DNA from 3 places in the Microbacterium sp. Se5.02b genome. Region 2 is predicted to be linked to each of the others. Evidence: predicted binding sites of a transcription regulator. Region 2 holds the regulator's gene; each other region holds the start of a gene.
What was found. The regulator LexA, encoded in region 2, represses DNA repair genes until DNA is damaged. The targets are predictions, from matches to a motif close to TCGAACANNTGTTCGA.
Positions count from the first base shown of each region.

Region 1: the regulator LexA is predicted to act here: its motif matches at 4,815-4,830, upstream of K1X59_RS13725 (HNH endonuclease signature motif containing protein).
Region 3: the regulator LexA is predicted to act here: its motif matches at 3,162-3,177, upstream of K1X59_RS01445 (HNH endonuclease signature motif containing protein).

Region 1 covers NZ_CP080491.1:2,768,748-2,778,721, reverse strand. The annotation lists gene mmsA (multiple monosaccharide ABC transporter ATP-binding protein) at 1-709, shown strand, start outside; gene mmsB (multiple monosaccharide ABC transporter permease) at 706-2,079, shown strand; gene K1X59_RS13730 (sugar-binding protein) at 2,139-3,257, shown strand; gene K1X59_RS13725 (HNH endonuclease signature motif containing protein) at 3,394-4,785, opposite strand; gene K1X59_RS13720 (alpha/beta fold hydrolase) at 4,889-5,608, shown strand; gene K1X59_RS13715 (spermine synthase) at 5,629-6,537, opposite strand; gene K1X59_RS13710 (ABC-F family ATP-binding cassette domain-containing protein) at 6,648-8,486, shown strand; gene K1X59_RS13705 (dihydrofolate reductase family protein) at 8,467-9,093, opposite strand; gene K1X59_RS13700 (SRPBCC family protein) at 9,093-9,587, opposite strand; gene K1X59_RS13695 (helix-turn-helix transcriptional regulator) at 9,591-9,929, opposite strand.
Region 2 covers NZ_CP080491.1:2,644,161-2,654,134, forward strand. The annotation lists gene K1X59_RS13065 (response regulator transcription factor) at 1-276, opposite strand, end outside; partial or broken gene K1X59_RS13070 (TrmH family RNA methyltransferase) at 313-1,124, opposite strand; gene K1X59_RS13075 (DUF2809 domain-containing protein) at 1,182-1,667, shown strand; gene rplT (50S ribosomal protein L20) at 1,642-2,028, opposite strand; gene rpmI (50S ribosomal protein L35) at 2,061-2,255, opposite strand; gene infC (translation initiation factor IF-3) at 2,328-2,981, opposite strand; gene K1X59_RS13095 (DUF1844 domain-containing protein) at 3,205-3,603, shown strand; partial or broken gene K1X59_RS13100 (SseB family protein) at 3,643-4,439, opposite strand; partial or broken gene priA (bifunctional 1-(5-phosphoribosyl)-5-((5-phosphoribosylamino)methylideneamino)imidazole-4-carboxamide isomerase/phosphoribosylanthranilate isomerase PriA) at 4,423-5,168, opposite strand; gene hisH (imidazole glycerol phosphate synthase subunit HisH) at 5,272-5,907, opposite strand; gene hisB (imidazoleglycerol-phosphate dehydratase HisB) at 5,904-6,446, opposite strand; partial or broken gene K1X59_RS13120 (histidinol-phosphate transaminase) at 6,517-7,610, opposite strand; gene K1X59_RS13125 (LysM peptidoglycan-binding domain-containing protein) at 7,665-8,033, opposite strand; gene lexA (transcriptional repressor LexA) at 8,321-9,007, shown strand; partial or broken gene metE (5-methyltetrahydropteroyltriglutamate--homocysteine S-methyltransferase) at 9,074-9,974, opposite strand, start outside.
Region 3 covers NZ_CP080491.1:280,615-290,588, forward strand. The annotation lists gene K1X59_RS01425 (Rossmann-like and DUF2520 domain-containing protein) at 1-835, shown strand, start outside; gene panC (pantoate--beta-alanine ligase) at 832-1,809, shown strand; gene panD (aspartate 1-decarboxylase) at 1,809-2,201, shown strand; partial or broken gene panB (3-methyl-2-oxobutanoate hydroxymethyltransferase) at 2,198-3,081, shown strand; gene K1X59_RS01445 (HNH endonuclease signature motif containing protein) at 3,208-4,536, shown strand; gene K1X59_RS01450 (helix-turn-helix transcriptional regulator) at 4,590-4,799, opposite strand; gene K1X59_RS01455 (DUF2975 domain-containing protein) at 4,799-5,287, opposite strand; gene K1X59_RS01460 (glycosyltransferase) at 5,463-7,088, opposite strand; gene K1X59_RS01465 (PadR family transcriptional regulator) at 7,218-7,850, shown strand; gene K1X59_RS01470 (AarF/ABC1/UbiB kinase family protein) at 7,896-9,596, shown strand; gene K1X59_RS01475 (BCCT family transporter) at 9,639-9,974, shown strand, end outside.

The DNA.
Region 1 (9,974 bases), 120 kb from region 2:
GGTCGTCAAGGGCTCGAGCATCGACGTCCGTCGCGGCGAGGTCGTCGGCATCGCCGGGCTCATGGGCGCGGGGCGCACCGAGTTCGCGATGAGCATCTTCGGCCGGTCGTACGGCACGTTCCTGTCGGGCACGATGATCAAGGACGGTCAGGAGATCGCTCTCCACGACGTGTCGGCGGCCATCAAGCACGGGCTCGCCTACGTGAGCGAAGACCGCAAGGTGCTCGGGCTCAATCTGCTCGACACCATCAAGCGGTCGATCGTCGCCGCGAAGCTCTCGAAGATCGCGAGGCGCGGCGTGGTCGACGCCCGCGAGGAGTTCTCGGTGGCCGAGCGCTATCGCAAGGCGCTGCGCATCAAGACGCCCTCGGTCGAGGAGGGCGTCGGCAAGCTGTCCGGCGGAAACCAGCAGAAGGTCGTGCTGGCGAAGTGGATGTTCACCGACCCCGACCTGCTGATCCTCGATGAGCCGACGCGCGGCATCGACGTGGGCGCCAAGTACGAGATCTACGCGATCATCAACGAGCTCGCGGCGCAGGGCAAGGGCGTCATCGTCATCTCCAGCGAGCTCCCCGAGCTCCTGGGCATCTCCGACCGCATCTACACCGTCTTCGAAGGTCGGGTCACCGACTGCATCCCGGCCGACCAGGCGACGCCCGAGGACCTCATGCGCAGCATGACCTCCACGAACCAGAAAGCATCCGCATGACCACCGACACCACCGCAACGAAGCGCGGCTTCCACTTCAAGGACATCACGAAGATGTTCGGGGGCGGCCAGTCGACCCTCCGCCAGTTCGGCATCCTCGGCAGCCTCGTCGTGATCCTGGTCGTCTTCCAGGTCCTCACCTGGATCGTCAAGGGCACCGGCCTGACGCTCTCGTCCGGCAACCTGATCAACGTCGTCAACCAGTACTCGTACATCCTGATCCTCGCGATCGGCATGGTGATGGTCATCATCATGGGTCACATCGACCTCTCGGTCGGCTCGGTCGCCGCGTTCACAGGCATCGTGGTGGCGAAGGCGATGGCCGACTGGAACCTCCCCTGGCCGCTCGGCGTGCTCCTCGGCCTCGGGGTCGGTGTTCTCGTCGGAGCCTGGCAGGGGTTCTGGGTCGCCTATGTCGGGGTTCCCGCGTTCATCGTGACACTCGCAGGCATGCTGTTCTTCCGCGGCGCGAACCAGTGGGTCGGAGACTCGCAGTCGGTCCCCGTGCCCGAGGGCTTCAAGGTGATCGGCGCGGGGTATCTGCCTGAGCTGTCGTTCATCCCCGTGCCCTTCAACGTGCTCACCATGGTCCTCGCGCTCGTCGGAGCCCTGTGGATCGTGTTCTGGGAGATCCGCACCCGCCGCATCCAGCGCAAGATGGGCGCGGACATGGCGCCGCTGTGGGTGAGCGTCACCAAGGTCGTGCTCATCTCCGCCGTCATCCTCATCGCGGGATGGCTCTTCGCGACGGGCCGTGAGGGCACCAGCTTCCCGATCTCGGGCGTCATCCTGCTCGCCCTCGTGATCCTGTACTCCTTCATCACGAACAACACCGTGTTCGGCCGCCACATCTACGCGGTCGGCGGCAACCGGCAGGCTGCGCGCCTGTCGGGCGTGAAGGACCGCTGGGTCGACTTCTTCGTGATGATGAACATGTCGGTCCTCGCCTCGCTCGCCGGCATGATCTACGTCGCCAGGGCCACGGCATCGGGGCCGCAGGACGGCAACGGGTGGGAGCTCGACGCGATCGCCTCGGTGTTCATCGGCGGCGCCGCCGTCTCCGGCGGCATCGGAACCGTGATCGGGTCGATCATCGGTGGTCTCGTGATGGCGTTCCTCAACAACGGCCTCGCGCTGCTGGGCGCGGGCGCCGACGTGGTCTCGATGATCAAGGGTCTCGTGCTGCTGTTCGCCGTCGGCGTCGACGTGTGGAACAAGCAGCAGGGGCGCCCGTCGATCATCGGCTTCCTGACGCGCCGGTTCGGAAGCAAGCAGGATCCGGCGACCGACACGTTCGATCCGACCAAGGCGAACTACCCCACCAGTCAGAAGTACGAAGCCCCCGCCGTCGAAGAGACGCGCGGAAAGTAGGGGTCGACTCGCGTGCCGCACGCGTGACGAGACCTTCACACACCAGAGAAAGAGATCACATGAAGAAGATTCTTCTGTCGGCGACAGCGCTTGTCGTCGCGGGCGCCTTCGCCCTCACCGGCTGCTCTTCGGAGCGCGGCGGTGACACCGGATCCGGAGCGGGGGAGGAGACCGCCAAGGGCTTCGCCGCCGATGCCACGATCGGTGTCGCCCTTCCCGACAAGACCTCGGAGAACTGGGTCCTCGCCGGTCAGCTGTTCACGGATGGTCTCGAGAAGGCCGGCTTCAAGGCCGACGTGCAGTACGCGCCGGCCAGCAACACGGTCGCCGAGCAGCAGAACCAGATCCAGGCGATGGTCACCGGTGGAGCCAAGGTCATCATCATCGGCGCGAAGGACGGCAAGCAGCTCGCGACCCAGGTCGAAGCCGCCCATGACGCCGGTGTCGCCGTCATCGCCTACGACCGTCTGATCGAGAACACGAAGGCGGTGGACTACTACGTCGCGTTCGACAACTTCGAGGTCGGAAAGCTCCAGGGGCAGGCGCTGCTCGACGGGCTCGCCGAGCGTGCAGGACATGAGGCTCCGTACAACATCGAGCTGTTCTCCGGTTCGCCGGACGACGCGAACTCGGCCGTGTTCTTCAACGGCGCCATGGAGGTGTTGCAGCCGAAGATCGACGACGGCACGCTCAAGGTCGTCTCCGGTCAGACCGAGATCTCGCAGACCGCGACCGAGGGGTGGAAGCCCGAGAACGCACAGCGCCGCATGGACTCGATCCTCACGTCGACGTACGGCTCGGAGGCGCTCGACGGCGTCCTCTCCCCGAACGACACGCTCGCTCGCGCGATCATCACGTCGGTGCAGGGCGCGGGCAAGGATGTCCCGGTCGTCACGGGTCAGGACTCCGAGGTCGAGTCGGTCAAGTCGATCATGGAGGGCATCCAGTACTCCACGATCAACAAGGACACCACGCTGCTCGTGGAGCAGGCCATCAAGATGGTCGGCCAGCTGCAGAAGGGTGAAGAGGTCGACGTCAACGACACCGAGCAGTACGACAACGGCGTCAAGGTCGTTCCCTCCTACCTGCTGCCTCCGGTCATCGTCACCAAGGAGAACGCGGCCGAGGCCTACGCCAACGTCCCGAGCCTCCTCGAGATCGTGAAGTCGTACGAGTAAGCGGCCACGCCGCAGTCGTCCTCACGGACATGCGAACCGTCCGGGCCTTCGGGTCCGGGCGGTTCGTCGTCTCTCGGCAGGGCGGTTCGTCGCGACCCACGGACGGCGCACCGCGCACCGGGGAACGGCCCTGGTCTCAGAACGGCGTCAGCGCCGGTTCCACGCTCGCCGGGGCCGCGGTGAACGTCACCGTGTTCTGCGGTGGCGGCCGGTCGATGTAGGTGCGCCCGGTCGGACCCGTCCACTCCAGCACTCCGCCGGGGCGCTGGTCGACGTGCCAGGGGGAGTGGTGCTTGAGCATGTGATGTCGGCGGCAGAAGGCGGAGAGGTTCGTGTCCGACGTCGCCCCACCGGTCGAGGCGGCGTGATTGTGATCGAGGTCGCATTTCCGCGCCGCGATCCCGCACCCCGGGAACCGGCAGCGCTGATCCCGCGCGCGCAGATGTCGCCGCAGCTGCTCGCTCGGACGGTAACGGTCGACCGCGAGCAGCGCGCCGGAGATCGGATGCGTCAGCACCCGATCCCACCCGACAGCAGAACCGGCGAGTGTGCGGGCGGTCAGCGCGTCGATCGGCACCGTGCCGTCGAGCTCGGCCGGGGGTGTCGATGCCGAGGAACCCGCTGCCGAGGAACCCGCTGCCGAGGAACCCGATGCCGAGGTGTCGTCGTCCATCAACGTCAGCACCGGCACCGTGACCTCGACCCTGGCGCGGATCTCGCCCAGCAGGCTCTCCGTGGTCTCGTGACCCGCGGGCGCGCCGGTGAGCGCGAGGTCGACCAGGAGATCTGCGCGGAGCTGATCCACCGTGCGTCCATCGACGGGTCCACCGTCGTCCGTGCCGGAAACACCATCCGTGGCGGCATCCCTCGACGCTCGGGTGCTCTCCTCCTGCACCGCATGCGCCATCTGCGACAACCGGTCGAACATGCCGTGCAGCAGCACCGCGGGACCTCGCGCCCCGAGTTCGGCCATCCCGTCGTCGAGATCCTTCACCCACACGCGCCGCAACTCACGGGCATCGCGATGGCGCTCGGTGATGCTGCGCTCCTGGAACCGTTCCGCGATGCGCCGCGCCATCCGCCGCAGCCTGTTGGGCGACTCGTGCACGGCGAGCTCGACCACCTCGGCGGCGTAGGCGGCACGGTCGGTGTCGTCGTCGAGATGTGCTCCCGCCTCGACGATCACCCGCGCGTGCGCGGCGGTGATCCTCCCCTCGCCCTGTGCCTGCCACACGGTGGGGAACCGCTCCACCAGCCAGGAGGCCTCCGCCATCCGGCGCTCGATCGTGCGGTCGCTCACATGCTGCGCCGCACCGATCTCGGCCGCCACCGTGCGGATCGCCATGTCGCCGTGATCGGGATGCGCCGCCGCACGCGCGATGTCGACGGCGAGGCGCCCCGCCATCGCGAGCATGCCGTCGCGGGCCGCGTGCATGCTGCTCAGCGTCGCCTCCGCGGCCTCCAACGACGCGACCAGATCGGCGAGCATCGCCAGCTGGGCGTCGGTCGCGTCGAGCAGTGCGGTCATGACGACAGTCCATCACAGGCCACCGACATTCGAAGAAAGCTTCGAGGAGATCTCCGCTGCGAGATCGTCACGAAACGGTAACGACCGTGATTGACTGAACCGGATGCTCCTCCACGCACTCGATATCGGCGAAGGCCCCCGCACGGCCGTCCTGCTCCACGGCCTCATGGGTTCGAGCGAGAGCTGGTGGCGCGTCGTCCCGCGCCTCGTGGACCGCGGTCGTCGGGTGATCGCGCTCGACCTCCCCGGTCATGGCCTCTCGCCCCGGGATCCGGAGCTCACGATCGAGCGGGCGGCGTCGGCCGTCGTGGACACGGTGCGCGTTCTGGCTCCCGGCGGGCCGGTCGACGCCATCGGCCACTCGTACGGGGCCACGGTGCTGGCTGCGGCCGCGGAGCAGCTGCGCCCCGACCTCGCGGTCTATGTCGACGCCGCGCTCGTCCTCGCCGGGGGCGCCGACAGACACGCGCTCACGGCCGCGTACGCGCAGGATCGGCTCCTGCGGATGTCGCCGGACGGACTCAGAGCGACCCGACCGTTCTCCTCGGAGAGGGATGCCGAGGTGGAGGCACGTGCGGCCGCGCGCTTCGACCCGGCGACCTCGGCATCCGTCTCCTGCGGTCCAGACCAGGCGTGGGAGGCGGTGCCGGGGTCGATCGTGATCCGCGCCGATCCGAGCGCCTGGGTCACCGATCAGGATGCGCGTCGGTTCGAGCAGGGCGGGGTCGAGGTGCGCAGCGTCCCCGGCGCCGCACACACGATCTGGTACAGCCACTTCGACGAGTTCACCGCGTCGCTCCCCGAGATGTTCGGCGGGCGCTGACTCCGCCGCCCCGCGAAGTTCTAGTCCCAGAGCGGGTCGTCGGGGTCGGGGGAGTCCGTGCCGTCGGCGTCGGTCATGATGCGTGCTCCGGCGAACCATGACGTCAGACCGTCGGCGTGGAGCATGTGCGGTCTCGGTGTGCCGAGAAGGTCGGGGGTCGTCACGACGTCCAGCGGGTCATCGCTCGCGAAGATCACGACGTTGCCGAGCGGACCCTCGTCATCGTCCGGTTCCGCGTCGAGGACGACGGCGACGTGGGTGAAGACGGAGTTCAGGGTGGCCGCCTGTCGCCGCGAGTACTCGAACGGATGCCCGTCGAGCAGATTCACGGCCACGACTCCGTCTGCGGCGGCGCGTGCGGCGACCCGGCGGTAGAACTCCTGGCTGGCCACACGGTGTCGGATGACGGCGGCATCCCAGAGATCGACGACGGTGAAGCGCGCATCCACCCACTCGGTGTCGACCGCGGTGCGCCCGACCGCCGCGGCGCCGAGCGTGGGGGTCGGGGATGCCGGCATCGACGACAGGGACCCGTCTGGAAGCTCCGCATCGGCGACCGCTCGCGCATCGCCGAAGATGACTCGCAGATCGGCGGTGGCAGGCAGGGGCAGCGCGGCGATCACCGCTTCGTACAGAGCAGGCTCGAACTCGACCACGAGCTGCGGCGATCCGGTTCGCGTGGCCTCGACGTAGCGTGCCAGCGTGAGCGCTCCGGCTCCCAGATGCACCGTGAAAAGCGGAGCGCCGGGCTCGGCCGCAGCATCGATCGCCCTGGCGATGTGCCGGATGTAGGCGTAGTCGAGTGCGGTGGGATCGGTCATCGAGACGACCGACTGCGGGATTCCGTCGACGCTGAGTTCGTAGCGACCGGGTCGCTTCCGCGACTGCACCAGCTTCGCCTCGCGGCCGTCGAGCATGAGCGAGAACATCCGGCGATTCCTTGGCACCCGTCGATCTTAGGTCGGGCAGTGCCGGTCGGAGTCCGCCTGCCGCGGAACCGGCCGTCGCGCCCGTCATCCCCGACTACCCTTGAGGGAACATGGCACATCTTCTGGGGGCTGAAGCCCTGCACCTCGAATATCCGACCAGAGTCGTCTTCGACTCCGTGACCCTGGGAATCGAGGAGGGTGACCGCATCGGCATCGTCGGCCGCAACGGCGACGGCAAGTCCAGCCTCCTCGGGATGCTCGCCGGCATCAAAGAGCCCAACTCCGGCCGCGTCACGGTGCGGGGCGGCACGCGCATCGGAGTCCTCGACCAGGCAGACACCCTTCCCGACGACCTGACGATCAGCGCCGCCGTCGTCGGCGACACCCCGGAGTACGAGTGGGCGGGAGACGCGCGCATCCGCGACGTGATCGACGGACTCCTCACCGATCTGCCGTGGGATGCCGAGATCGGCTCGCTCAGCGGTGGCCAGCGGCGACGCGTCTCCCTCGCCAAGCTGCTCACCGGCGACTGGGACGTCATCGCCCTCGACGAGCCGACGAACCACCTCGACGTCGAGGCGATCACGTGGCTCGCCGCGCACCTCAAGAAGCGCTGGTCGCCGAACTCGGGCGCCCTCATGGTCGTCACCCACGACCGGTGGTTCCTCGACGAGATCTGCACTGAGACGTGGGAGGTGCACGACCGCATCGTCGAGCCCTTCGAGGGCGGCTACGCGGCGTACATCCTGCAGCGCGTCGAACGCGATCGGATGGCCGCCGCCACCGAGGCGAAGCGTCAGAACCTCGCCAAGAAGGAGCTCGCGTGGCTCCGGCGCGGCGCGCCGGCGCGCACGGCCAAGCCCAAGTTCCGCATCGACGCGGCGAACGAGCTCATCGCCGACGTGCCGGAGATCCGCGACACGGTGTCGCTGCAGTCCCTCGCCGTCTCGCGCCTCGGCAAGGACGTGGTGGATCTGCTCGACGTCGGAGTGACCTACCCCACCGCGGACGGAGGCGAGAAGGTCGTCCTCAAGGACGTCGAATGGCGCATCGCGCCGGGGGAGCGCACGGGCATCCTTGGGGTGAACGGCGCAGGCAAGTCCACGCTGCTCGGGCTCATCGCCGGCACCGTGGAACCGACAGTGGGGCGTGTCAAGCGCGGCACGACCGTGAACGTGAAGACCCTGACGCAGCGTCTCGACGAGCTCGACCAGTACTGGAAGGACCCGGTGCGGGTGGTCATCTCCGGCCTGCGCACCTCGTACACCCTCGGCGCCGGCTCCAAGGCGCAGGACCTCACGCCAGGGCAGCTGCTCGAACGCCTCGGCTTCTCGTCGGCGCAGCTGTCGACGCCGGTCAAAGACCTCTCGGGTGGGCAGCAGCGCCGTCTGCAGCTGCTCCTCGTCCTTCTGGAACAGCCGAACGTGCTGATCCTCGACGAGCCCACGAACGACATGGACACCGACATGTTGGCCGCGATCGAGGACCTGCTCGACTCCTGGTCGGGCACGCTGCTGGTGGTCAGCCATGACCGCTACTTCCTGGAGCGGGTCACCGACCAGCAGTACGCGATCCTTCCCGGTCCGGACGGCGCTGGCCACCTGCGCCACCTTCCCGGCGGGGTGGACGAGTACCTGCGCCTGCGGGAGCGGCAGGACGCCGCGACCCCGAAGCAGACCGCGACCGCTGCGGCGACGGCGACATCGAGCGCGGCCGCCAAGGGCCTGGACGGTGCCGCCCTGCGCGCGGCGCAGAAAGAGGTGTCGGCCCTCGAGCGACGCATCCAGAAGCTCACCCAGCAGGTCAACGCCGCCAAGAGCGCCCTCGCCGATCACGACCAGTCGGACTATGAAGGACTGGGCGAGCGGATGAAGAAGATCGGCGAGCAGCAGGCCGAGATCGAAGAGCTGGAGCTGCGCTGGTTCGAACTCACCGAGGAGATCGGCTGACCCGGTAGCGAAGGTGCGTGGTGCTCGGCGAAGGCTCCGCTTCTCGCAGCTCGAGGACCACCCGCTTCGGGTCCACACCGTCGAAGAGGCGGATGCCGCGGCCGAACAGCACCGGCGAGAGCGCCACGTGGAACTCATCCACCAGGCCGGCGTTGAGACACTGCACGATCGTCGCGGCGCCGCCCGCGATACGCACGTCCCGTGGTCCGGCAGCTGCGCGCGCACGTTCGAGTGCCGCCTCGATGCCGTCGTTCACGAAATGGAACGTCGTCCCTCCCCGGCGCTCCCACGGCGCACGCTCCTCGTGCGTCACGACGAAGACCGGGGTGTGGAACGGCGGATCGTCCGGCCACGCGTGCTCGCCGGCGTCGAACATACGCTTGCCCATCACGCTCGCGCCGGTGCGCTCGAAGGTCTCGCGCACGATGTCGTTGTCGCGGCCCTCCTCGCCGCCGTCGCCGAGCTTCAGGTTCTCGCGGAAGTGCCTCTGACGGAAGACCCACTTCTGCAGCTCCATCCACTGCTGTCCCATCAGCTCTTCCGGGGAGTCGGGGGCGATGTAGCCGTCCAGCGACATCGAGACGCTGAAGAACACGGTGCCGGCCATCAGTCGAGTCCTCCATCCCGCACGAGCTCGCCGACGTACCCGGCCAGACTCGCCAGCGTCTGTCGACCGCCCTCGATCGCCCCGTGCTTCTCGACCGCCGCATCGCGCAGCGCCGGGGTCGCGAAGACGGTGAGCATCTCGATCCGGGTCCTCTCCCCGTCTGCCGTGAAGGTGAGGACCGACTCGAACGCATCGGGGTCGTCGCGATGCTCGCCGTGCCGAAGGGCGATCCGCGACGGCGGCTCGATCGCGGTCCACACGATCCACTCGGGGTAGTCGGTGCCGTCGGGCCCGTGCATCACGAACACCCATTCGCCGCCGACGCGGAACTCGAACGATCGCGTGCTGGTGGTGAACCCGGTGGGGCCCCACCAATGCGAGAGGTGCCGCACTTCGGTGAAGGCCTCGAACACCAGCTCCCGTGGCGCGTCGATCACTCTCGAGACCACGATCTCCCGCTCGGCCGTCGGGGCCATCCGTCCTGTCGTCTGCATCCGCTAGTCCTGCCTCTCGTTCTTGAGTTCCTGCACATATGCGTCCAGTCGGTCGAAGCTCTCGCTCCAGAACCGCTCGAATCCGCCCGACCACTCGTGCACCGCTCGCAGGCCGCGGGCGTCCAGGGCGTAGAGGCGCTGCTTGCCCGCTCGGCGGTCCCGGACCAGGCCCACTTCTCGGAGCACGCGAAGGTGCTTCGACGTGCCCGGCTGGGACATGCCCAAGTCCTCCGACAGCGCTGTCGCGGCTCGTTCGCCGTCGCGCAGCAGGGTCAGGATCTGCCGACGCCGAGGCTCGGCGATCGCATTGAACACATCCGAGGTCGTCGCTGCTCGTGCCATGAGAGCAACATATACCCATATGGGAAAGTGTGTCCAGCGGCAACC
Region 2 (9,974 bases):
ACCGGCGCGCAGCCCCTTGATGCGCTCGGCGACCTGGTTGCGTGCCGTGACGATCACGATCGGAACCTCGGAACGTCCGCGGATCCGACGGCAGAGGTCGACGCCGTCGATGTCGGGCAGCCCGAGGTCGAGGAGGACGACCTCGGTGTCCGCGCCGAGGAGCTCCAACGCGGCTGCCCCGTCGGCGGCCCGCACCGTGGCATAGCCGGATCGCGCGAGGAAGGCCTCCAGCGCACCGGCGACCCGGTCGTCGTCCTCGACGATCAGAATCCTCATCGACCCCGCTTCCCGCTTCCTTCGTCGGTCGGAACGTCAGTCGAGCGACAGCGCCCGCTGCGCGAACGCGCTCTCGTACAGGCACACGCTCGCTGCCGTCGCCAGGTTGAGGGACTCGGCCTTGCCGAAGATGGGCAGACGCAGCACCTGGTCGGCGAGTGCGAGAGCGTCGTCCTCGAGCCCTCGTGCCTCGTTGCCGAAGAGCCAACCCGTGGGTTCCGCCAGCACGCCGTCGGCCCGCGCCTTCAACAGGTCGTCGCCCTTGACGTCGGCCGCGAGGATGCGCAGCCCCGCCGCGTGCGCACGATCGACGACGTCGGACAGGTCTCCCCGATCGAGACCGGGAGGTGGAACAGCGAACCTGTCGTGGCCCGCACCACCTTCGGGTTGTAGGGGTCGACGGTACGACCGGTCAGCACCACGGCGTCGGCGCCTGCGGCATCCGCGGCACGGATGATCGTGCCGAGGTTCCCTGGGTCCCGCACCTCCTCGCAGATCGCCACCAATCGCGGCGACGCATCGAAGATGTCACGCACCGACGTCGGCGTCTGCTGCACCACCGCCACGAGCCCCTGCGGAGTGACCGTGTCGGCCATCGCATTGAGCACGTACTCGGTCACGAACTCGACGTCGACGTCCGCCTCGGCCGCGCGCGCACGGATGTCGGGATGCTTCTCCCAGCCGTTCGGCGTCGCGAACAGCTCGACGATCGCCTCCGGACGATAGACGAGCGCCTCGCGGACCGACTGCGGGCCTTCCAGAAGGAACAGTCCGGTCTCGGTTCGCGCACTGCGCTTGGTCAGCTTCGCGACGGCACGGACTCGGGGTGAGCGGGGGTTCTCCAGCACGATCACAGTCTAGGGAACCGACGACGGGTTCCCGCACCATCGAGATAGCATGCCCCCATGAGAGCGGATGCCGTGACGCCGATCGCTCGACGGCGGATCGTCCTCCTCGTCCTCGCCGCCGTCACCGTCGCGGCCGGACTGATCGTGCATCGCACCGTGACCGGCGTCCCGGGCGATATTGCGGGAGATGCGCTCTACGCGGTGCTGATCTCGTTGCTCGTCGCGCTCGTCGCGCCACGGGCTCATCCCGCTGCGGTGGCGGTCATCGCGTTCGCCGTGTGCGCCGCCGTCGAGCTGTTGCAGCTCACGGGTCTCCCCGCGAGCTGGCGTCGGTCTTCCCTCCGACCACGCTCGTCCTCGGCTCCGGCTTCGATGCGCGCGACATCGTCGTGTACGCCGTGGCCGTCGCGGCGACGGCTCTCACCGACGGCGCCGTCAGCCGGGCGATGGCCGGCGCGGAGCCGAGAGACGCCACAGGGCGCCCTCCCGAAGGAGAGCGCCCTGTGTGAAGAGGTGCTTACGCAGCCGACTTCGGTGCGTTGACGTCGGAGGGCAGAGCCTTCTTCGCCGTCTCGACCAGGGTCGTGAACGTGGCAGCGTCGTTGACCGCGAGGTCGGCGAGCATACGACGGTCGACCGTGACACCCGCGAGGCCGAGGCCCTGGATGAAGCGGTTGTAGGTCATGCCGTTCTGGCGGGCAGCGGCGTTGATGCGCTGGATCCAGAGACGACGGAAGTCGCCCTTGCGCTTGCGACGGTCCCGGTACGAGTAGACCAGGGAGTGGATGACCTGCTCCTTGGCCTTCCGGTAGAGGCGCGAACGCTGTCCGCGGTATCCGGAGGCGCGCTCGAGGATGACGCGACGCTTCTTGTGGGCGTTTACCGCCCGCTTGACTCTTGCCATTTTCCTGTGTTCCTATTCGTGCGTCGGACGCGTCAGCGACCGAGAAGCTTCTTCGCGACCTTGGTGTCGGCCTTCGAGAGCACCTGGTCCTGGTTGAGGCGACGGGTGCGACGGCTCGACTTGTGCTCGAGGTTGTGGCGCATCCCGGCCTGCTGCTTCTTCAGCTTTCCGCTGCCGGTGATCTTGAAGCGCTTCTTAGCACCCGAGTGGGTCTTCTGCTTCGGCATCTTCTCTTCCTTCGTATGGCGCCTTCTCAGGCGACGGTGTCAACCCGCGGTGCGGGAGTTCTGGGGGCGGGGTTACTCCGCCGGTGCGGAAGCTGCGGACTCGCTCTTCGCCTCGCGCGCGGCCTGCTTCTTGTCGGCACGCTGCGCGTCACGGACGGCGTTCTGCTCCTGCTTGGCCTCGGACTTGCTCTTCAGCGGAGCGACGACCATGACCATGTTGCGACCGTCGATGGTCGGGTTCGACTCGACGGTGCCGAACTCGGCGACGTCCTCGGCGAACTTGCGCAGCAGACGCACACCCTGCTCGGGGCGCGACTGCTCGCGGCCGCGGAACAGGATCATGGCCTTGACCTTGTCGCCGGCCTTGAGGAAGCCTTCTGCACGCTTCAGCTTGGTCGTGTAGTCGTGAGCCTCGATCTTCAGACGGAAGCGGACTTCCTTGAGGATCGTGTTCGCCTGGTTGCGGCGCGCTTCCTTTTCCTTCTGGGCGGCCTCGTACTTGAACTTGCCGTAGTCCATGATCTTGACGACGGGCGGCTTCGAGTTGGGGGCGACCTCGACGAGGTCGAGATCGGCTTCCTGCGCGAGGCGCAGTGCAGCCTCGATGCGGACGACGCCGATCTGCTCACCCGCGGGGCCGACGAGGCGGACCTCGGGGACGCGGATGCGCTCATTGGTACGGGGATCGCTGATGCGGAGCTCCTTAGACGATGTGATCTCGGCCACCGCGATGCTGTCTGCATCACGGGCGAAATCGGAATCGTCCCCCACCCACCGGCATTCAGACGCCGGCTCCACACCCTGTCTGCCGGTTTCGTCGCAGGGACGGAACCGGTGGAGTGCAAGACCCGGTAGCCTTGAACGGCAAGCGCGGGTGGGAAATGAATCCTCTTTCGATTCGGAGCGTGACGCCCCGAAGCCCGCCAAAGTCTAACAGAAAGCAAGGCACGTGACGAACCAGGCACCGGACGAGGCTGCACGCGAGCGCGAAGAGCGCTGGGCACGTCAGGAGGAGGCCGCATCGTCGGCCACCCGAGACATCGCCGATGTCCCCGCGGTCGAGGTGATCACCACTGCCGCCGTGCACCTCATGAGCGCGGCCGCCGTCAAGCTCGGCCTCGCCGACGATCCGGATGCCGCGGCACAGCTCGACCTCGATGAGGCCCGCAAGCTCATCAACGCGCTGGCCGGCCTCATCACCGCCGGCGCACCGGAGATCAGCGACATGCATGCACGGTCGCTGCGAGACGGGCTCCGGTCGCTGCAGCTCGCGTTCCGCGAAGCATCCGCGATCCCCGACCCGATCGGCAAGGGCCCGGGCGAGAAGTGGACCGGCCCGGTCACATGAGACGGCGCGCGGGCGCCGGAGGTTGGCGAGAAGCTGCGGTCAGGCGCTGCGGCGGAGCTTGACGGTGAGGGAGTCCGCGAGCACGGCGATCCGGTCGTCGGATGCCCAGCGCTGAGCCAGACGAGACATCACCGCGTCGAGCACTTCGCGTTCGAGGCCGTCCACGAGCTCCAGGATCACGATCAGCTCGGGGCCGCGCAGGCGGGCATCGGGGTCACCGGATGCCACAGCGACGTCGATCACCGCCAACTCGTGCGCCACGCTCTCCTGGAGCGCGGTGTACACCTCGGTGGAGAGGAAGCTCGGCTCCCAGGGGTGCTCCTGGGCGATCGCCCCACCGCGGGCCGCCGGATCACGAACTCCGTGTCGGAGGTCGGGTCGAGCACGATCAGATCGGTGTCTTCGGCCGACGCGGCCAGCGCGGCACGCAGCGCCTCGACCGGGATGGGCCGCGCGGCGGGGTCCCACTTCTGCATCGCGTCGACCGAGGAGAACACCGGCTGCACGCGGCGCCCATCCGGAGCGGCCACCGTCACGATCGACAGCTCCTGCGTCTTGTCGACGGCGAGCCCGTTCGGCGCGACGCCCTCTTCGCCCTTCTCGGCGATCAGCGGGATCAGCACGCGAGCGGAACGGAAGGCGTCGACGACCTCGACCTGACTGCCCTCCCCCGCGCGGAAACGCAGGAGCGCGGAGAGCAGCGCGGGATCGGCGGAGCCGTCATCCGCCGCGTGCGGGTTCGACTCGAAGCTGCGTCCCTCCCACGGGACTCCGGCCGAGTCGCCGTGGTTGTGCGACTCCGGCCCGCAGGCGTGCCCGTCAGTCTCCGGCGACATCCAGTGCCTCAGCCAGGGTGAACGCGCCGGCATAGAGAGCCTTGCCGACGATCGCACCTTCCACACCGAGGGTACGAGATCGCGGAGGGCCGCGATGTCGTCGAGGTTCGAGATGCCGCCGGACGCGACGACCGGCTTCGGCGTGCGCGAGGTGACCTCCCTCAGCAGCTCGAGGTTGGGGCCGCGGAGCGTGCCGTCCTTGGTGACGTCGGTGACCACGTAGCGGCTGCAGCCGGCATCCTCCAGGCGCTCGAGCACCTCCCAGAGGTCGCCGCCCTCCTTGGTCCAGCCGCGGGCGGCGAGCGTCGTGCCCCGCACATCCAGGCCGACCGCGATCGCCTCGCCGAAACGGCCGATGACATCGGCCGCCCACTCGGGGTTCTCCAGCGCTGCCGTGCCCAGGTTGATCCGGGTGGCGCCGCTCTCGAGTGCCGCCTCCAGCGTCGCGTCGTCGCGGATGCCGCCGGAGAGCTCGATGTTCACGCCCTTGAACTGCTTGATCACCTTGCGCAGGATCGGTGCATTGCTGCCACGCCCGAATGCCGCGTCGAGGTCGACGAGATGGATCCACTTCGCGCCCTGCGCTGCCCACTCCCCTGCGGCGTCGAGCGGGTCGCCGTAGCTCGTCTCGGACCCGGCCTCACCCTGGGTGAGGCGGACGGCCTTTCCCCCGGCGACATCGACCGCGGGAAGGAGCGTGAGCGAGGGGGACTGCGCGAAGTCGTTCATGGGGTCCTTGCATCGGGAAGGTCAGCGGCCCGGACCGGGCACGAGAACCGAGGGTAGTCCGCCGACGGGCGGCTGACAAAACGGATGACGTCGACGGTCGGGGTCAGAGACTCCCGACCCAGTTGCGCAGCAGTTGGATGCCCGCTTCACCCGACTTCTCCGGGTGGAACTGCGTCGCCGACAACGGCCCGTTCTCGACGGCAGCGAGGAACGGATCGCCATACGTCGTCCAGGTGAGGACAGGCTCGGGGAACGGAGGGATGACATCGAGCTCCCACGACTGCGCCGCGTAGGAGTGCACGAAGTAGAAGCGCTCCTCCTCGAGTCCACGGAACAGGACGCTGTCGGCTCCGGGCTCGACCGTGTTCCAGCCCATGTGGGGAAGCACCGGCGCATTGAGCTCGGTGACGGCTCCCGGCCACTCGCCCAAGCCCTCGGTGTCGTGCCCTCGCTCGACGCCGTGCGCGAAGAGCACCTGCATGCCGACGCAGATGCCCATCACCGGGCGGCCTCCGGCCAATCGCCGATCGATGATCTCGTCGCCGCCGTGCGCGTGCAGCGCATCGCGGACGGCTTGGAACGCACCGACGCCCGGAACCAGGAGCCCATCGGCCTCGAGCGCCGCCGTGCGGTCGCGCGTCAGCACCGCATCCGCTCCGGCCGCGGCCAGCGCCTTGACCGCCGAGTGGACATTGCCCGACTCGTAGTCGAAGACCGCGACCCGGGGCGTCCTGCTCACAGTGCCCCCTTGGTGGAGGGGATGCCCTCGACCAGCGGATCCAGCGCCTTGGCCTGGCGGAACGCCCGGGCGAAGGCCTTGTACTCCGCCTCGGCGATGTGATGCGGGTCGCGTCCGCCCAGCACGCGCACGTGCACCGTCAACGCCGCGTTGAACGTGATGGCCTCGAACGAGTGACGCACCAGCGATCCCGTGAAGTGGCCCCCGATGAGGTGGTGCTCGAATCCCGCGGGCTCGCCGCTGTGCACGAGGTACGGCCGACCGGAGATGTCGACGACCGCCTGCGCGAGGGCCTCGTCGAGCGGCACGAGCGCGTCACCGTAGCGGGAGATCCCGGACTTGTCGCCGAGAGCTTCCAGGATCGCCTGGCCGAGCACGATGGAGACGTCTTCCACCGTGTGGTGCGCGTCGATGTCGGTGTCGCCCGAAGCGCGCACGGTGAGGTCGGTGAGCGAGTGCTTCGCGAAGGCCGTGAGCATGTGGTCGAAGAAGGGCACCGAGGTGTCGATGCGGCTCGCACCCGTGCCGTCGAGGTTCAGTTCGAGCTCGACGGTGGACTCCGACGTGCTGCGGACACGGCTCGCGGTGCGCGGCGTCGTTACGGGGTGCTCATGATGCCGATCCTATCGAGGCCAGCGCATCGAGGAACGCCGTGGTCTCGGCCTCGGTGCCCGCGCTCACCCTGAGGTGTCCGGGGATCCCGACATCGCGCACCAGCACGCCGCGGTCGTACAGCTGCTGCCATGTCGTGTGCGGGTCCGCCACCCCGCCGAAGAGGACGAAGTTCGACCACGATTCGTGCGGTGCATAGCCGAGCGCTTCGAGAGTCGCGGTGATCCGGTCGCGCTGCTCGACGATCTCCTCGACCATCCCGAGCATCACGTCGGCATTGCGCAGTGCCGCGACCGCGGCCGCCTGCGTGAGCGCACTCAGGTGATACGGCAGGCGCACCAGACGCAGCGCATCGATGAACGCGGGGTCGGCCGCCAGGTATCCGACCCGCGCCCCGGCGAAGGCGAACGCCTTGCTCATGGTGCGGGACACCGCGAGGCGAGGACGCCCGTCGAGGAGCGTCAGGGCCGAGGGGGCGTCGTGGGGCGCGAACTCCTGGTAGGCCTCATCGACGATCACGATCCCTCGAGCGGCCTCGTACACGGCCTCGACGACATCGAGTCCGAGCGGAGTGCCCGTGGGGTTGTTGGGCGTGCACAGGATGATCACGTCGGGGTCGGCGGCGCGCACCTGCTCCGCGGCTTCCTCGGGGTGATCGTGTAGTCGGGCTGCCGCGTGCCGGCGATCCAACGGGCCCCGGTCCCCTGCGTGATGAGCGGATACATCGAGTACGTGGGTGCGAAGCCGAACGCGGTGCGCCCCGGCCCTCCGAAGGCCTGCAGGATGTGCTGGAGCACCTCGTTCGATCCGTTGCCCGCCCAGATCTGGTCCGCGGAGAGGCCGTGCCCCAGATACTCGGCGAAGGCCTCCCGGAGTGCCGTGAACTCCCGGTCGGGGTACCGGTTGACCTCGTGGATCGCCACCGCGATGTCGTCGAGGATGTCGCTCGCGACGGCATCCGGGATCGGATGCGTGTTCTCGTTCACGTTCAACGCGATCGGGAGGGGCGCCTGCGGTGCACCGTAGGGCGTCAGACCGCGAAGATCATCACGAAGAGGAAGATCATTGAGGGAGAAGGTCACCCTCCCCATGTTAAGCGGCTGGTCGTGCGGATGACGAAACGTCGCGTCGCCTCCCGCGAGGCTTCAGTTCGTGTACTCCGCCGGGATCGCGAGCTCCTGGCCGACCTGGAGTCCACCGCTGCGCAGCAGGTTCATGCGGCTGATCTCGCCGATGACGTCTCGGGGGTCGGAGTTCGGAGCGACAGCGGTGGCGATCGACCAGAGGGTGTCTCCCGGCATGACCGTCACGGTCTCGACCGCGGCGACCGCCGTATCCGCCCCGGAGGCGGCGGCGCTGCCCCCGCTGAGTGCCGCGAACGCGATGCCGGCGGCCAGAGGAAGGGAGGCGAGAGCGAGCAGCACGCCACGTCCACGCGCCGTCAGTCGGAGTCGCGTGGCCGGTCGGGCCTGCGCCGGGATGACCGCTGCGGTGCTGAAGCTGATGCTGCTCATGTCGTGCTCCTTAGCCTGTCCCTCGGCCGGAGCCTCGGGGAAGTTGGCGTAGCGTTCGCATTCCCGACTCGGCCGGGAGCCGTGAATGCGAAGCTACGTACCGAAGATATCTTCGAGTTCGAACATCTGTCAAGTATTCTTCGAAACCACCTCCGCTTTTCGGGCGACACGCTCGAACAGATCTTCCAGATCGCGCCGATTCTCGGATACGGTTTCGACAAGAACACCCCACCACGGGCCTCCGACATTCGAAGAGCGACGTCGGATCACCGCACTTAAGGAGCACCATGAGCGAGAACTCGGCCCCCGAGTCGGAGGCACCGCGGACGCGCCGTCGCAAGAGCCTGAGCCCGAAGCAGATGGCGATCCTCGAGGTCATCCAGAACTCCATCGCGCACCACGGCTATCCGCCGAGCATGCGCGAGATCGGCGACGCCGTCGGCCTCAAGTCCCTCTCGAGCGTCACGCACCAGCTCGGGCAGCTCGAGTTGAGCGGCTACCTGCGCCGCGACCCCGGCAAGACGCGGGCCATGGAGGTCCTGATCGACCTCCCAGGGGCGAGCGGTGAGAACCCGGCCGATGTGGCGACTCCCGTCGGAGACGCCGCCCTCGTCCCCCTGGTCGGCCGGATCGCGGCCGGCGTGCCGATCACGGCGGACCAGCAGGTCGAGGAGATCTTCCCCCTCCCGCGCCAGCTCGTCGGCAAGGGAGACCTGTTCATGCTCAAGGTGTCGGGCGAGTCCATGATCGATGCCGCGATCTGCGACGGCGACTGGGTGGTCGTTCGGTCGCAGAACAATGCGGAGAACGGCGAGATCGTCGCCGCCATGCTCGACGGCGAGGCCACGGTCAAGGTGCTCCGCCGTCGCGACGGCCACACCTGGCTCCTCCCCCGCAACTCCTCCTTCGAACCGATCCTCGGCGACGAATCCGTGGTGCTGGGCAAGGTCGTGGCCGTGCTCCGCGCCGTCTGACGCTCCGCCGCTTCACGACGAAGGCCCTCCCGGAATCCGGGAGGGCCTTCGCGCGGTACGGGCGGATCAGGCCGTGACGTTCACGTCCTCACGCACGCGACGGGTCGCCTCAACGATGTTGCGCAGAGACGCGGTCGTCTCGTCGTATCCACGGGTCTTCAGGCCGCAGTCCGGGTTCACCCAGAGCTGACGGGTCGGGATCTCCTCGACCGCCCGGCGCAGGAGTGACTCGACCTCCTCGACAGTAGGCACCCGCGGCGAGTGGATGTCGTACACGCCGGGCCCGATGCCGTGGTCGAAGCCGACCTCCGCGATGTCGGCGACGACCTCCATCCGGCTGCGTGCCGCCTCGATCGAGGTCACGTCGGCATCCAGGGCGCGGATCGCATCGATCACGACGCCGAACTCGGAGTAACACAGGTGGGTGTGCACCTGTGTGCCGGCGGCAGCACCGCCCGTGGCGAGGCGGAACGATGCCACCGACCAGTCGAGGTACGCCGGCTGGTCTGCCTTCTTCAGGGGCAGGAGCTCGCGCAACGCGGGCTCGTCGACCTGGATGATCGCGATGCCGGCCCTCTCGAGATCGGTGATCTCGTCGCGCAGCGCCAAGGCCACCTGGTTCGCGGTCTCGCCCAGCGGCTGGTCATCGCGCACGAACGACCACGCGAGGATCGTCACGGGTCCCGTGAGCATGCCCTTCATGTGCTTCGTCGTCAACGACTGCGCATAGGTCGACCAGTCGACCGTGATCGGCGCCGGCCGCGAGACGTCGCCCCACAGGATGGAGGGACGCGTGGCACGGGAGCCGTAGGACTGCACCCAGCCGTTCTCCGTGACTGCGAAACCGTCGAGGTTCTCGGCGAAGTACTGCACCATGTCGTTGCGCTCGGGCTCGCCGTGCACCAGCACGTCGAGACCGAGGTCCTCCTGCAGCGAGACGACACTGGCGACCTCGCGGCGCAGGAAG
Region 3 (9,974 bases), 1.7 Mb from region 2:
CGCGCCAGAGACGACCATCGCTCTCGTGGGCGCGGGGCGACTCGGACGCGTGCTCGCCAGGGCCCTGCGTGCCGCGGGGTTCGCTGTTCTCGGCCCGGTTCGACGCGAGCAGCCGATGCCGACGGCCGACATCGCGCTCCTCTGCGTCCCCGACGCGGCGATCCCGGCCGTGGCCTTCGTCGCCCGACCGCACGCGCGCCTCGTCGGACACGTCTCCGGTGCGACCCCGCTGACCGACGTCGACTTCAGCCTCCACCCGCTGCAGACCTTCACCGGTTCGGAGACGCCTGACGTGTTCCAGGGCATCGGAGCCGCGATCGCCGGCCGCACCGACGAGGCGTTCGACGTCGCCGACGCCCTCGCCCGGGCGCTCGGGGCACGTCCGTTCGCGGTCGACGACGAGCACCGCGCGCGCTATCACGCGGCCGCGTCGTTCGCGTCGAACTTCGTCCTCACGGTGCTCGATGCGGCCGAGCAGCTCGCTTCGGCCGCCGGCATCCCCGAGGGCGAGGCTCGCGATATTCTCGCCCCGCTCGTCGGTCGCACCGTCGAGAACTGGACGAGCCTCGGCGCTCAGCAGGCTCTGACCGGGCCGATCGCCCGCGGCGACGCGCAGACGGTCGCCCGCCAGAGGTCGGCCGCCGCAGAACTCGGGCTGCAGGACCCGTTCGACGCCCTCGCCGCCACCACACGGACGATCGCCTCCCGCACGCCGAAGACCGGGCACGGACGTCGGGAGGACGCGCGGATGCCGGGAGAAACCCCTCCGTTCGAACCGACATCCGTCCCTTCTCCCGACACGACGACCGCGGAGTCGAAGGAGTCCCCGGCATGAGAATCCTCCGCACGATCCCCGAGATGCGAGCGGCCGTCGGTCACGCCCGGCGTGAGGGCGCGGCCGTCGGCCTCGTCCCCACGATGGGCGCGTTCCACGACGGGCACCTCTCCCTGATGCGCGAGGCGCGCGCCGCATCCGACCTCGTGGTCGTCTCGCTCTTCGTCAACCCGACCCAGTTCGGTGCGAACGAGGACCTCGGCTCCTACCCGCGTGATGAAGACCGCGACGCCAGGCTCGCCGCGGCCGCGGGTGTCGACATCCTCTTCGCGCCCACGGCATCCGAGATGTACCCCGACGGGTTCGCCACCACCATCCACGTCGCGGGGCTGACCGACGTGCTCGACGGTGCGAGCCGCGGCGCGCACCACTTCGACGGGGTCGCCACGGTCGTCACGAAGCTGTTGGGGATCGTCCGTCCGGATGCGGCGTACTTCGGGCAGAAGGATGCGCAGCAGGTGCTCGTGGTCCGCCGCGCCGTGCGCGACCTCGACCTCGACGTGCGGATCGTCGCCTGCCCGATCGTGCGCGAGACCGACGGGCTCGCCATGAGTTCGCGGAACGTCTACCTCGACCAGGACGCGCGCGCGCAGGCCACGGCTCTCAACCGCGCCCTCGACGCCGCCACCGACGTGTTCGCGGCAGGCGCGCGGGATGCCGGCAGCATCCTCTCGGCCGCCCGCCGGGTGCTGGGGGAGGCGGGGATCGACCCCGAGTACCTCGAGCTGCGGGATGCCGAGACGCTGCGGCCGCTCGCCCGTGTCGACAGTGATGCACTGCTCGCCGTCGCGGCGCACGTCGGAGCTGCGCGCCTGATCGACAACCACCTCCTCTCCCCTGTCGACACAGCGTCCACCTCCGAGCCGAGTGACATCGCAAGCCCGAGAGCCACCGACCCGAGCGCCACCGACCCGAGAGCCACCGACCCGAGAGCCACCGACCCGAGAGCCACCGACCCGGAGGGCGATGCCTGATGCGACGCACCATGCTCAAGTCGAAGATCCACCGCGCGACCATCACCGACAGCGACCTGAACTACGTCGGCTCGATCACGATCGACCCCATCCTGCTCGAGGCCGCCGACATCCTCCCGCACGAGCAGGTGCACGTCGTCGACGTCGACAACGGCGCCCGCTTCGAGACGTACACGCTCGTCGGCGAGCGGGGCTCCGGTGTCGTCCAGGTCAACGGCGCCGCCGCACGCCTCGTCCACACCGGAGACACGATCATCGTCATCTCGTACGCCGACTACTCGCGCGACGACCTCGCGAGCTACGAGCCTGTCGTCGTGCACGTGGACCGCGGCAACGCGATCATCCAGGTCGACGACGCCGTCGATCGCCTGTTGACGGAGGCCCGCGCATGAGCGCCCATGCCACCACGGCGAAGCGCGTGACACTCGCCGCGCTCGCCGCGAAGAAAGACGCCGGCGAGCCCATCGTCATGGTCACCGCGTACGATCACCCCGGCGCGCAGATCGTCGAGGCGGCTGGCGTCGACGTCGTGCTGGTGGGCGACTCGGCCGCCATGACCGTGCTGGGGTATGAGAGCACCGTGCCGGTAACGATCGACGAGATGCTCATGCTCACCAGGGCGGTGCGGCGTGGGCTGACGAGGCCGCTGCTCGTCGGCGACCTGCCGTTCGGATCGTACGAGGCGTCGGACGAGCTGGCCATCGCGACGGCGCAGCGCTTCGTCAAGGAGGCGGGCTGCGATCTCGTGAAGATCGAGCGCGGCGGCACGACCGTCGACCGGGCGCGGGCCCTGGTGCAGGCCGGCATCCCCGTGGTCGGACACGTGGGCCTCACCCCGCAGACGGCCACGGCGCTCGGCGGCTACCGGGCGCAGGGCCGCACCGCTGACGCCGCGCTCGCCGTGATCGACGACGCCGTCGCCCTGCAGGAGGCCGGGTGCTCGATGCTCGTCGTCGAGGCGATCCCCTCCGAAGTGACGGAGGTCCTGGTGTCGCGCCTCGACATCCCGGTGATCGGCATCGGCGCCGGAGCGGATGCCGACGGGCAGGTGCTCGTGTTCCACGACCTGCTCGGGCTCTACGACGGGGAGCGGCCAAGTTCGTGAAGCGCTACGCCGAACTGCGCGCGGCAGCGGTCGCGGGCGTCGAGGCATATGCGACCGAGGTCCGTGAGGGTGTGTACCCGGCTCCTGAGCACGGCTATGCGATGGCGGCAGGGGAGTCCGACCGGCTGCGGGAGCTGTTGGCTGTCGGCGACTCCCAGAGTCGTTGATAACTTCGAATCTGTGTGAAATTGTGCAGGGAGCTTTCCGAGCACGCCAGGCCTATTCGTGCGGAATCTCGGTATTTGATTCGAAGAAAGTTTCTATACTGAGGTGCCGCCGCGATACCATGAAGCATGTCCACACTGACCGGGTTGCACGAGGCGATGGCTCACCTCGACGCGGCCTGGGCCGGCGCCGATGAGGCGACCGATCTCTCTCGTGAGCAGCTGATCGCCGTCAACGATGCGATCGGCGCGCTGCAGCGTCGGCTCGATGCGGTGCACGTCGACGTGGCTGCGGGCATCACCCATGAATCGCGCCCCGAGCTCGGCCCGGAGAGCCTGGCCAAGCAGCAGGGGTTCCGCACCCCTGCCAAGCTCATCGCCGCGACGACCGGAGTGTCGACCGGCGACGCTCTCCGGTTGGTGAAGGTGGGCGAGGCCACGGCGCCGCGCACCGACCTGATCGGATCACGCCTCCCTGCGCGCTACCCCGTCGTTCGAGAGGCGCTCGGCGCGGGTGTGCTCAGTGCACAGGCGGCGGCCCTCATCATCGCTCTGCTCGAGAGGTGTCGCATCGCGGCCGGAGCCGAGCGCATCGCCGCGGGGGAGCGGATGCTCACCGAGGCCGCGGAAGGATTGGCGCTCGACGACGTCCGCAAACTCATCGTCCGCGCCGAGGCGTGGCTCGACCCCGACGGTGTCGAGCCGAGATCGGAAGAGCAGCGCGCACGCCGTTCCCTCACGCTCTTCGAACGCGACGGGATGGTGCACCTGAACGCACAGCTCGACGCGGAGACCGCGGCTCCGATCGTGACCGCGATTCGCGGATACGTCACGGCAGCCTTCGCCGCGCGCCAGGACGCCCCCGACGGTGCATCACCCGATGCCGACCGGCGCTCCGTGCCCATGATCCAGGCGGATGCTCTGGCCGTCTTCTGCGGACACGTGCTCGGCTGCGAGCAGCGCGTTCCTCTGGCGGGCGCCACGGTGGTCGTGCGGATCCGGATGGAGGAACTGGAGTCAGGCCACGGGTCGGCCACGGTCGACGGCCTCGACCAGCCGGTGAGCGTGGGAGCGGCACGACGGATGGCAGCCGGGGGCGGAGTGATCCCGTGCGTACTCGGAGGGGCGAGCGAGATCCTCGACTGGGGTCGGGAGAAGCGGCTCTTCACGCGAGCTCAACGCCTCGCTCTGGTCGAGAGAGACGGTGGCTGCGCCATGTGCGGTCTACCGCCCGAGATGACGAAAGCGCATCACGTCCGCTGGTGGAGACGAGATCACGGGCCGACCGATCTCTCGAACGGAGTGCTTCTCTGCGAGACCTGTCATCACCGGATCCACGACAACGGGTGGGACATCCGGATCGAAGGGCCGCGGGTGTGGTTCGTGCCGCCCCGATACGTCGACCCCGCGCAGAAGCCACGGCTCGGTGGTCGCGCACGCTTCGACATCGCGGCCTGACGACCGCTGTCGGGGGTCGGTGGGTGATGCTCGGCGCTCCGTGCGGCCGAGCCTCAGGCGTCGGGCTCCCACCGCAACAGATCACCCGGTTGACACTCCAGCACGGCGCACAGCGCGTCGAGAGTCGTGAACCGCACCGCCTTCGCTCGGCCGTTCTTCAAGACGGCGAGATTGGTCGGCGTGATGCCGATCCGGTCGGCCAGCTCGCCGACGCTCATCTTCCTCCGCGCCATCATCACGTCGATGTCGACCACGACCGGCATCAGATCACCTCATCGTCGAGCTCGGAGCGAAGCGACCGCGCCTCGGCATCGCGGTCGATCGCCTGACGCAGCAGGGCCTTCATCACGACGACGAGCAGCGCCACCCCGGCGAGCACGACCCCCGCGCCGCCGATCAATGCGACGAGACCCGGCGCGGCCGAACCCGGAGCGAGCAGTGCCGCGAGGATCCAGGTGAGTGCCGCCGCCACGAGGATCGCCCCGATGATCACATCGACGTACCGGAACGACGACTCGGAGAAGATCGATCCCCGCCGCACCTTCGTCAGCAGCAGCCACACACAGACCCCGAACACCTGCAGCGTGCCGACCCCGAGCACGACGATCGACACCAGCGCGATCCGGCCCCACAGCTCCTCCTGAGCGAGATCCAGCCACAGCAGCGGCACGATGAGCGCCTGCACCACCAGCGACCCCAGCAGCGCGACCGCGATCACGATCCGCAGCACCACGATCGTCACTCTGCTCATGACCCCGCCTTTCGTCGAAGAACAGCAGGAATCTATCGTTAATCGTTCGATCAGGCAAGCGGAGGACACGCGATCTCGACGCCGCCGAAATGCCGCCGAAATGCCGCTGGAGTGCCGCTGGAGTGCCGCCGAAGTGCCGGGGAGGCGCCGCTGGAGTGCCGAGGAGGCGCCGCGGTCAGCGTCGGCGGACGGCCTTGCGCAGTCGACGGATGGCACGGCCGGCAGCATCCTTCATCCGACCACTCGGCCACTCCCGGCGCAGTTCCACGACGCCATCGTCCGCCGCCACGAGCGCGCACGGGCGCCCGGCCAGCATCGGAGAGCGACCGAGACGTGCGAGAGTCGCGGGTTCGGCGTGGAGCGGAACCTCGAACGTCCAGCCCGCACGACGCACTTTCACGATGAGGCGACCGCCGCGGGAGTCGTCCTGCGCGTCGAACACCTTCAGCGGGTCGATCGATACGGCCACCGCGGCGAGGTCGCGGGGTCGACGACCGGCGAGGTGGCGATCATCGCCGGTCTCCTCCCGGAGGAACACGTCCACCCGATCGTTGCGAAGCTCGCGATCGACGACCAGGAGGTCTGCGGGCAGACCGTCGACCGACGACAGCGGCAGCGACGTGAGGCGGGTCGACTTCTTCTGCCCGCTCGCGCTCGAAGCGGTACCCGACGCGTCGGTGACGACCGTCTCGAGCACCAGGGCCTCCCGACCGTCGTGCGTGATGTCGACCCGCAGTGTCAGATACAGGCCTCCGCCCCGCGACCAGCGCGCCGCCGTCACCACGGCCCGACAGGTCAGCCCCGCCTCGAACCCCGCCAGGGCCACGAGATCCGCTCGACGATCCGCGCGGAGCAGCGCGGCACGGATCCGGTTCGGGAAACCGAGACCGCTGTCGACCCCGGGCCCGAAGCGCCTCTGCACCAGCGGTGTGACCACGTCGAGCAGCCGTTCGCGATAGTCGTCGGGATACTTCACCATCCGCCGACCCGCGACCCGCTTCAAGATCTTCCCGCGGAACCAGTGTCGGAGCAGTCGGTCGCGCAGCCGGCCAGGCTCCGTGTGCGCCTCGACGACATCGAGCACCGTCTCGAGGTGCGGGAAGTACGTCTCGGGGTCGATGCGCGCAGAGCTCGCGCTGCCCGGCTCCTTGACCCACGCGTAGCAGGGCACGCTCGCGAGAACCGAGATCGTCGACGCCGCGAAATACGCCTGCATGACGAACAGGTGATCCTCCAGCCGCACTCGTCCCTCAGGGAAGCGGATGCCGTTCTCGCGGAGGAAGGCTGTGCGGAACAGCTTGTGCGGCGTGAGCATCTCGAGCAGCGGATCGGTGCCGAGCTTCGCGTCGGGGATGTCGTGGCGGAAGATGCGGCTCGGAAGGGGGCGACCGATCCCGACCTCCTTGCCGACGACGACGTCGGACGCGTTCGCATCCGCGTAGTCGCACAGCGCCTCGAGCGCGGTGTCGAACAGATAGTCGTCCTGGTCGACGAACTGCACGTACGTCCCCCGGGCGGCGTCGACCCCGTGGTTGCGGGGCATCCCTGGCCACCCGGAATGCGGAAGCGACAGCACCCGCACGTTCGGGCGCGTGCGGGCGACCTCTGCCAGACGCGCGCCCGTCGGCTCGCCCGACCCGTCATCGCACAGCAGCACCTCGAACGCGGCGGGTGCAAGGCTCTGACGATCGAGCGACGCGATCAACGCATCGAAAGACGGACCGGGCCGGAAGACCGGGACGACCACGCTCACTCGCAAGCCGTCTGCCGGCAGCGCATTGTTCTCCCCCGAAGCTGACATCGCTCGAGCTAAACACTGTTTCCTGTGGGTGCCATCGGGCTTGCGCTGCGCCCGGGCGTGTGAAACTCCCACCCCACCCTCAGGGTTAACGATATATCGTTGAGTATCGTTCGCGACTGGGAGGTCATCATGAACAACGCATTCCCCTCCAACCCGTTCGGCGGCAACAGCGGCTCCGGGAGCAACGGCGGCCCCGGCGGCCTCTTCGGCGGATCCGGGTTCGGCACAGGCCCCGGCGGTCCGGCATCCGCGATCTTCGAGGCCATGGACCAGCTGCGCAAGTCGTTCGAATCGCGCCCCTCCGGCGGCTCCCGCATGGCCCGCGGCGATGTCCGCACGGCCGTGCTGTCGCTGCTCGCCGAGAAGCCGATGCACGGCTACCAGATCATCAACGAGATCGCCGAGCGCAGCGGCGGCACCTGGAAGCCGAGCGCCGGCTCCGTGTACCCGACGCTGCAGCTGCTCGCCGACGAAGGGCTCATCGAGGCCGAGGAGCAGAACGGCCGCAAGACCTACTCGCTCACCGAGGCCGGCCGCGCGGTCGCCGACGAGACCACCGAGGCGCCGGCGCCCTGGGAGTCGTCCGGCAAGGACGGCAACCGTGACAACGCCCGCTTCAGCGCCCTCCCCAAGGCCGGCGTCGACCTCGCAGCGGCAGCGGCCCAGGTCGGTCGGAGCGGTTCGCCCGAGCAGGTGCAGCAGACCATCGAGATCCTCGACGAGGCCCGCCGTAGGCTGTACTCGATCCTCGCGCAGGACTGACCGCGCAGTGCGGCATCGGATGGGGGTCTGCGAGAGGACCACGCGATGACGGATGCTGCGGCACAGGGCGTGCACCGCGCCAGGTACCGCCGCATCCTGTCGTTCGCGGGGCGTGAGTTCGTCAAGATCTGGTGGTTCGAACTCGTCCTCCCGCGCTTCGGGATGAGCGGGATCTCCGAGCGCACCCGCGGGCCGCGGATGCAGAGGTTCGCGCGTCGCTTCCACCTCCTCGCCGTCGAGCTCGGCGGTCTCATGATCAAGGTCGGACAGTTCATGTCGTCGCGCCTCGACGTGCTGCCGCCCGAGATCACGAAGGAACTCGAGGGGCTTCAGGACGAGGTCCCCGCCGTGCCGACCCCGGCGATCCGCGCGCTCGCCGAAGCCGAACTCGGCATCCCGCTCGAACGCGCCTACGCCTGGTTCGACGACACTCCGGTCGCGGCCGCCTCCCTCGGGCAGGTGCACCGGGCCAGGCTCTCCGCGCTCGACGCCGCAGACACCGGCTTGGACGAGGTCGTGGTGAAGGTGCAGCGTCCGGGGATCGACGAGATCGTGGCGGTCGACCTCGCTGCGCTGCGCCGTGTCGCCCGGTGGCTGACCCGCGTGCGGATCGTGGCCGACCGCGTGGATGCTCCTGCGCTCGTCGAGGAGTTCGCCGCGACCAGCCTCGAGGAGATCGACTACCTGCACGAGGCCGCGAGCGCGGAGCGGTTCCGCGAGAACTTCGCCGACGACCCTCGCGTGGACACCCCGGAGATCGTGTGGGAGCGCTCGACCCGCCGGGTGCTCACCCTGTCGGACGTCACGGCCATCAAGATCAACGACACCGAGGCGTTGCGGGCGGCGGGCATCGATCCGTCCGAGGTCGCCGCGGTGTTCGCCGAGGTCATGTTCGACCAGGTGTTCACGCACAGCTTCGTGCACGCCGACCCGCATCCCGGGAACATCTTCGTGACCCCGGCGCCCTCGCCCGCGGACAGGGGAGGACGGAACTTCCGCCTCACGTTCATCGACTTCGGCATGATGGCCGAGATCCCCGACAGCCTGCGCGGCGGCCTGCGCACACTCCTGATCGCGGTGGCCGGCCGCGACAGCCGAGGCCTCGTCGCGGCCGCGCAGGAGATCGGTGTGCTGCTGCCCTCCGCCGACACTGCCGAGCTCGAACGCGCCCTGACGACGCTCTTCGCCCGGTTCGGCGGCATGGGCTTCGCCGAGCTCAGCAAGGTCGACCCCCGCGAGTTCCGCGACTTCGCGGAGGAGTTCGGCGACATGGTGCGCTCGCTCCCGCTGCAGCTGCCCGAGAACATGCTGCTGCTCATCCGGGCGGTGTCGTTGACGTCGGGGATGTGCAGCGGACTCGACCCCACGTTCAACGTGTGGGATGCCGCGGAGCCGTACGCCGGCCGTCTGCTGCGCGACGAGGGCGGCACCATCGTGCAGGCGTTCACCCGTCAGGCGATGGGCACCATGAACACGACCTGGCGCCTGCCCGGCCGCATCGACGACATCATCACGCGCATCGACGACGGGAACGTCTCGTTCGACACCTCGCGTCTGGAGCGCCGCCTCGACCGGCTCGAGGGCATCGCCCGCCGCATCGCCTCGGGGGTGCTGTTCGCCGCGATGCTCATCGGCGGGGCGCTGCTCGTCCCCTCCCTGCCGCCGCTGGGCATCACCCTGATCTGCGTGTCGGTGCTCCCCCTGCTGCACTCGCTGTTCGCGGGGGTCGGCCGCCGCCCGCGCTAGTCACGGCACGCTGCGGCATATCGCGTGACAGGATGGTCTCCCATGGAGACCCCTGACGAGAAGCCCGACGCACGCTCCGCAGGAAAGAACCCTCCGCGCCCCCGCACGGATGCCGTGGGGACCGACGCGCGAACAGGCGTGAACCGCCTTCCGGCCAAAGCCACCGAGGCCGCGAAGAAGATCGTCCGCGACATCGCGGCCGTCCCCCCGCGCAGCGTGCATCCGGCGCTCGTGCCCGGCGTCTCGGTCGAAGAGACCGGCCGCACGTACCGCACCGACCCGCTCGTGTTCGGGATCGCGCTCACACTCGTCGTGGCCTTCATCGCGTGGGGAGTCCTCGCCGGCGACAACCTCTCGGGCACCACGTCTGCCGTCCTC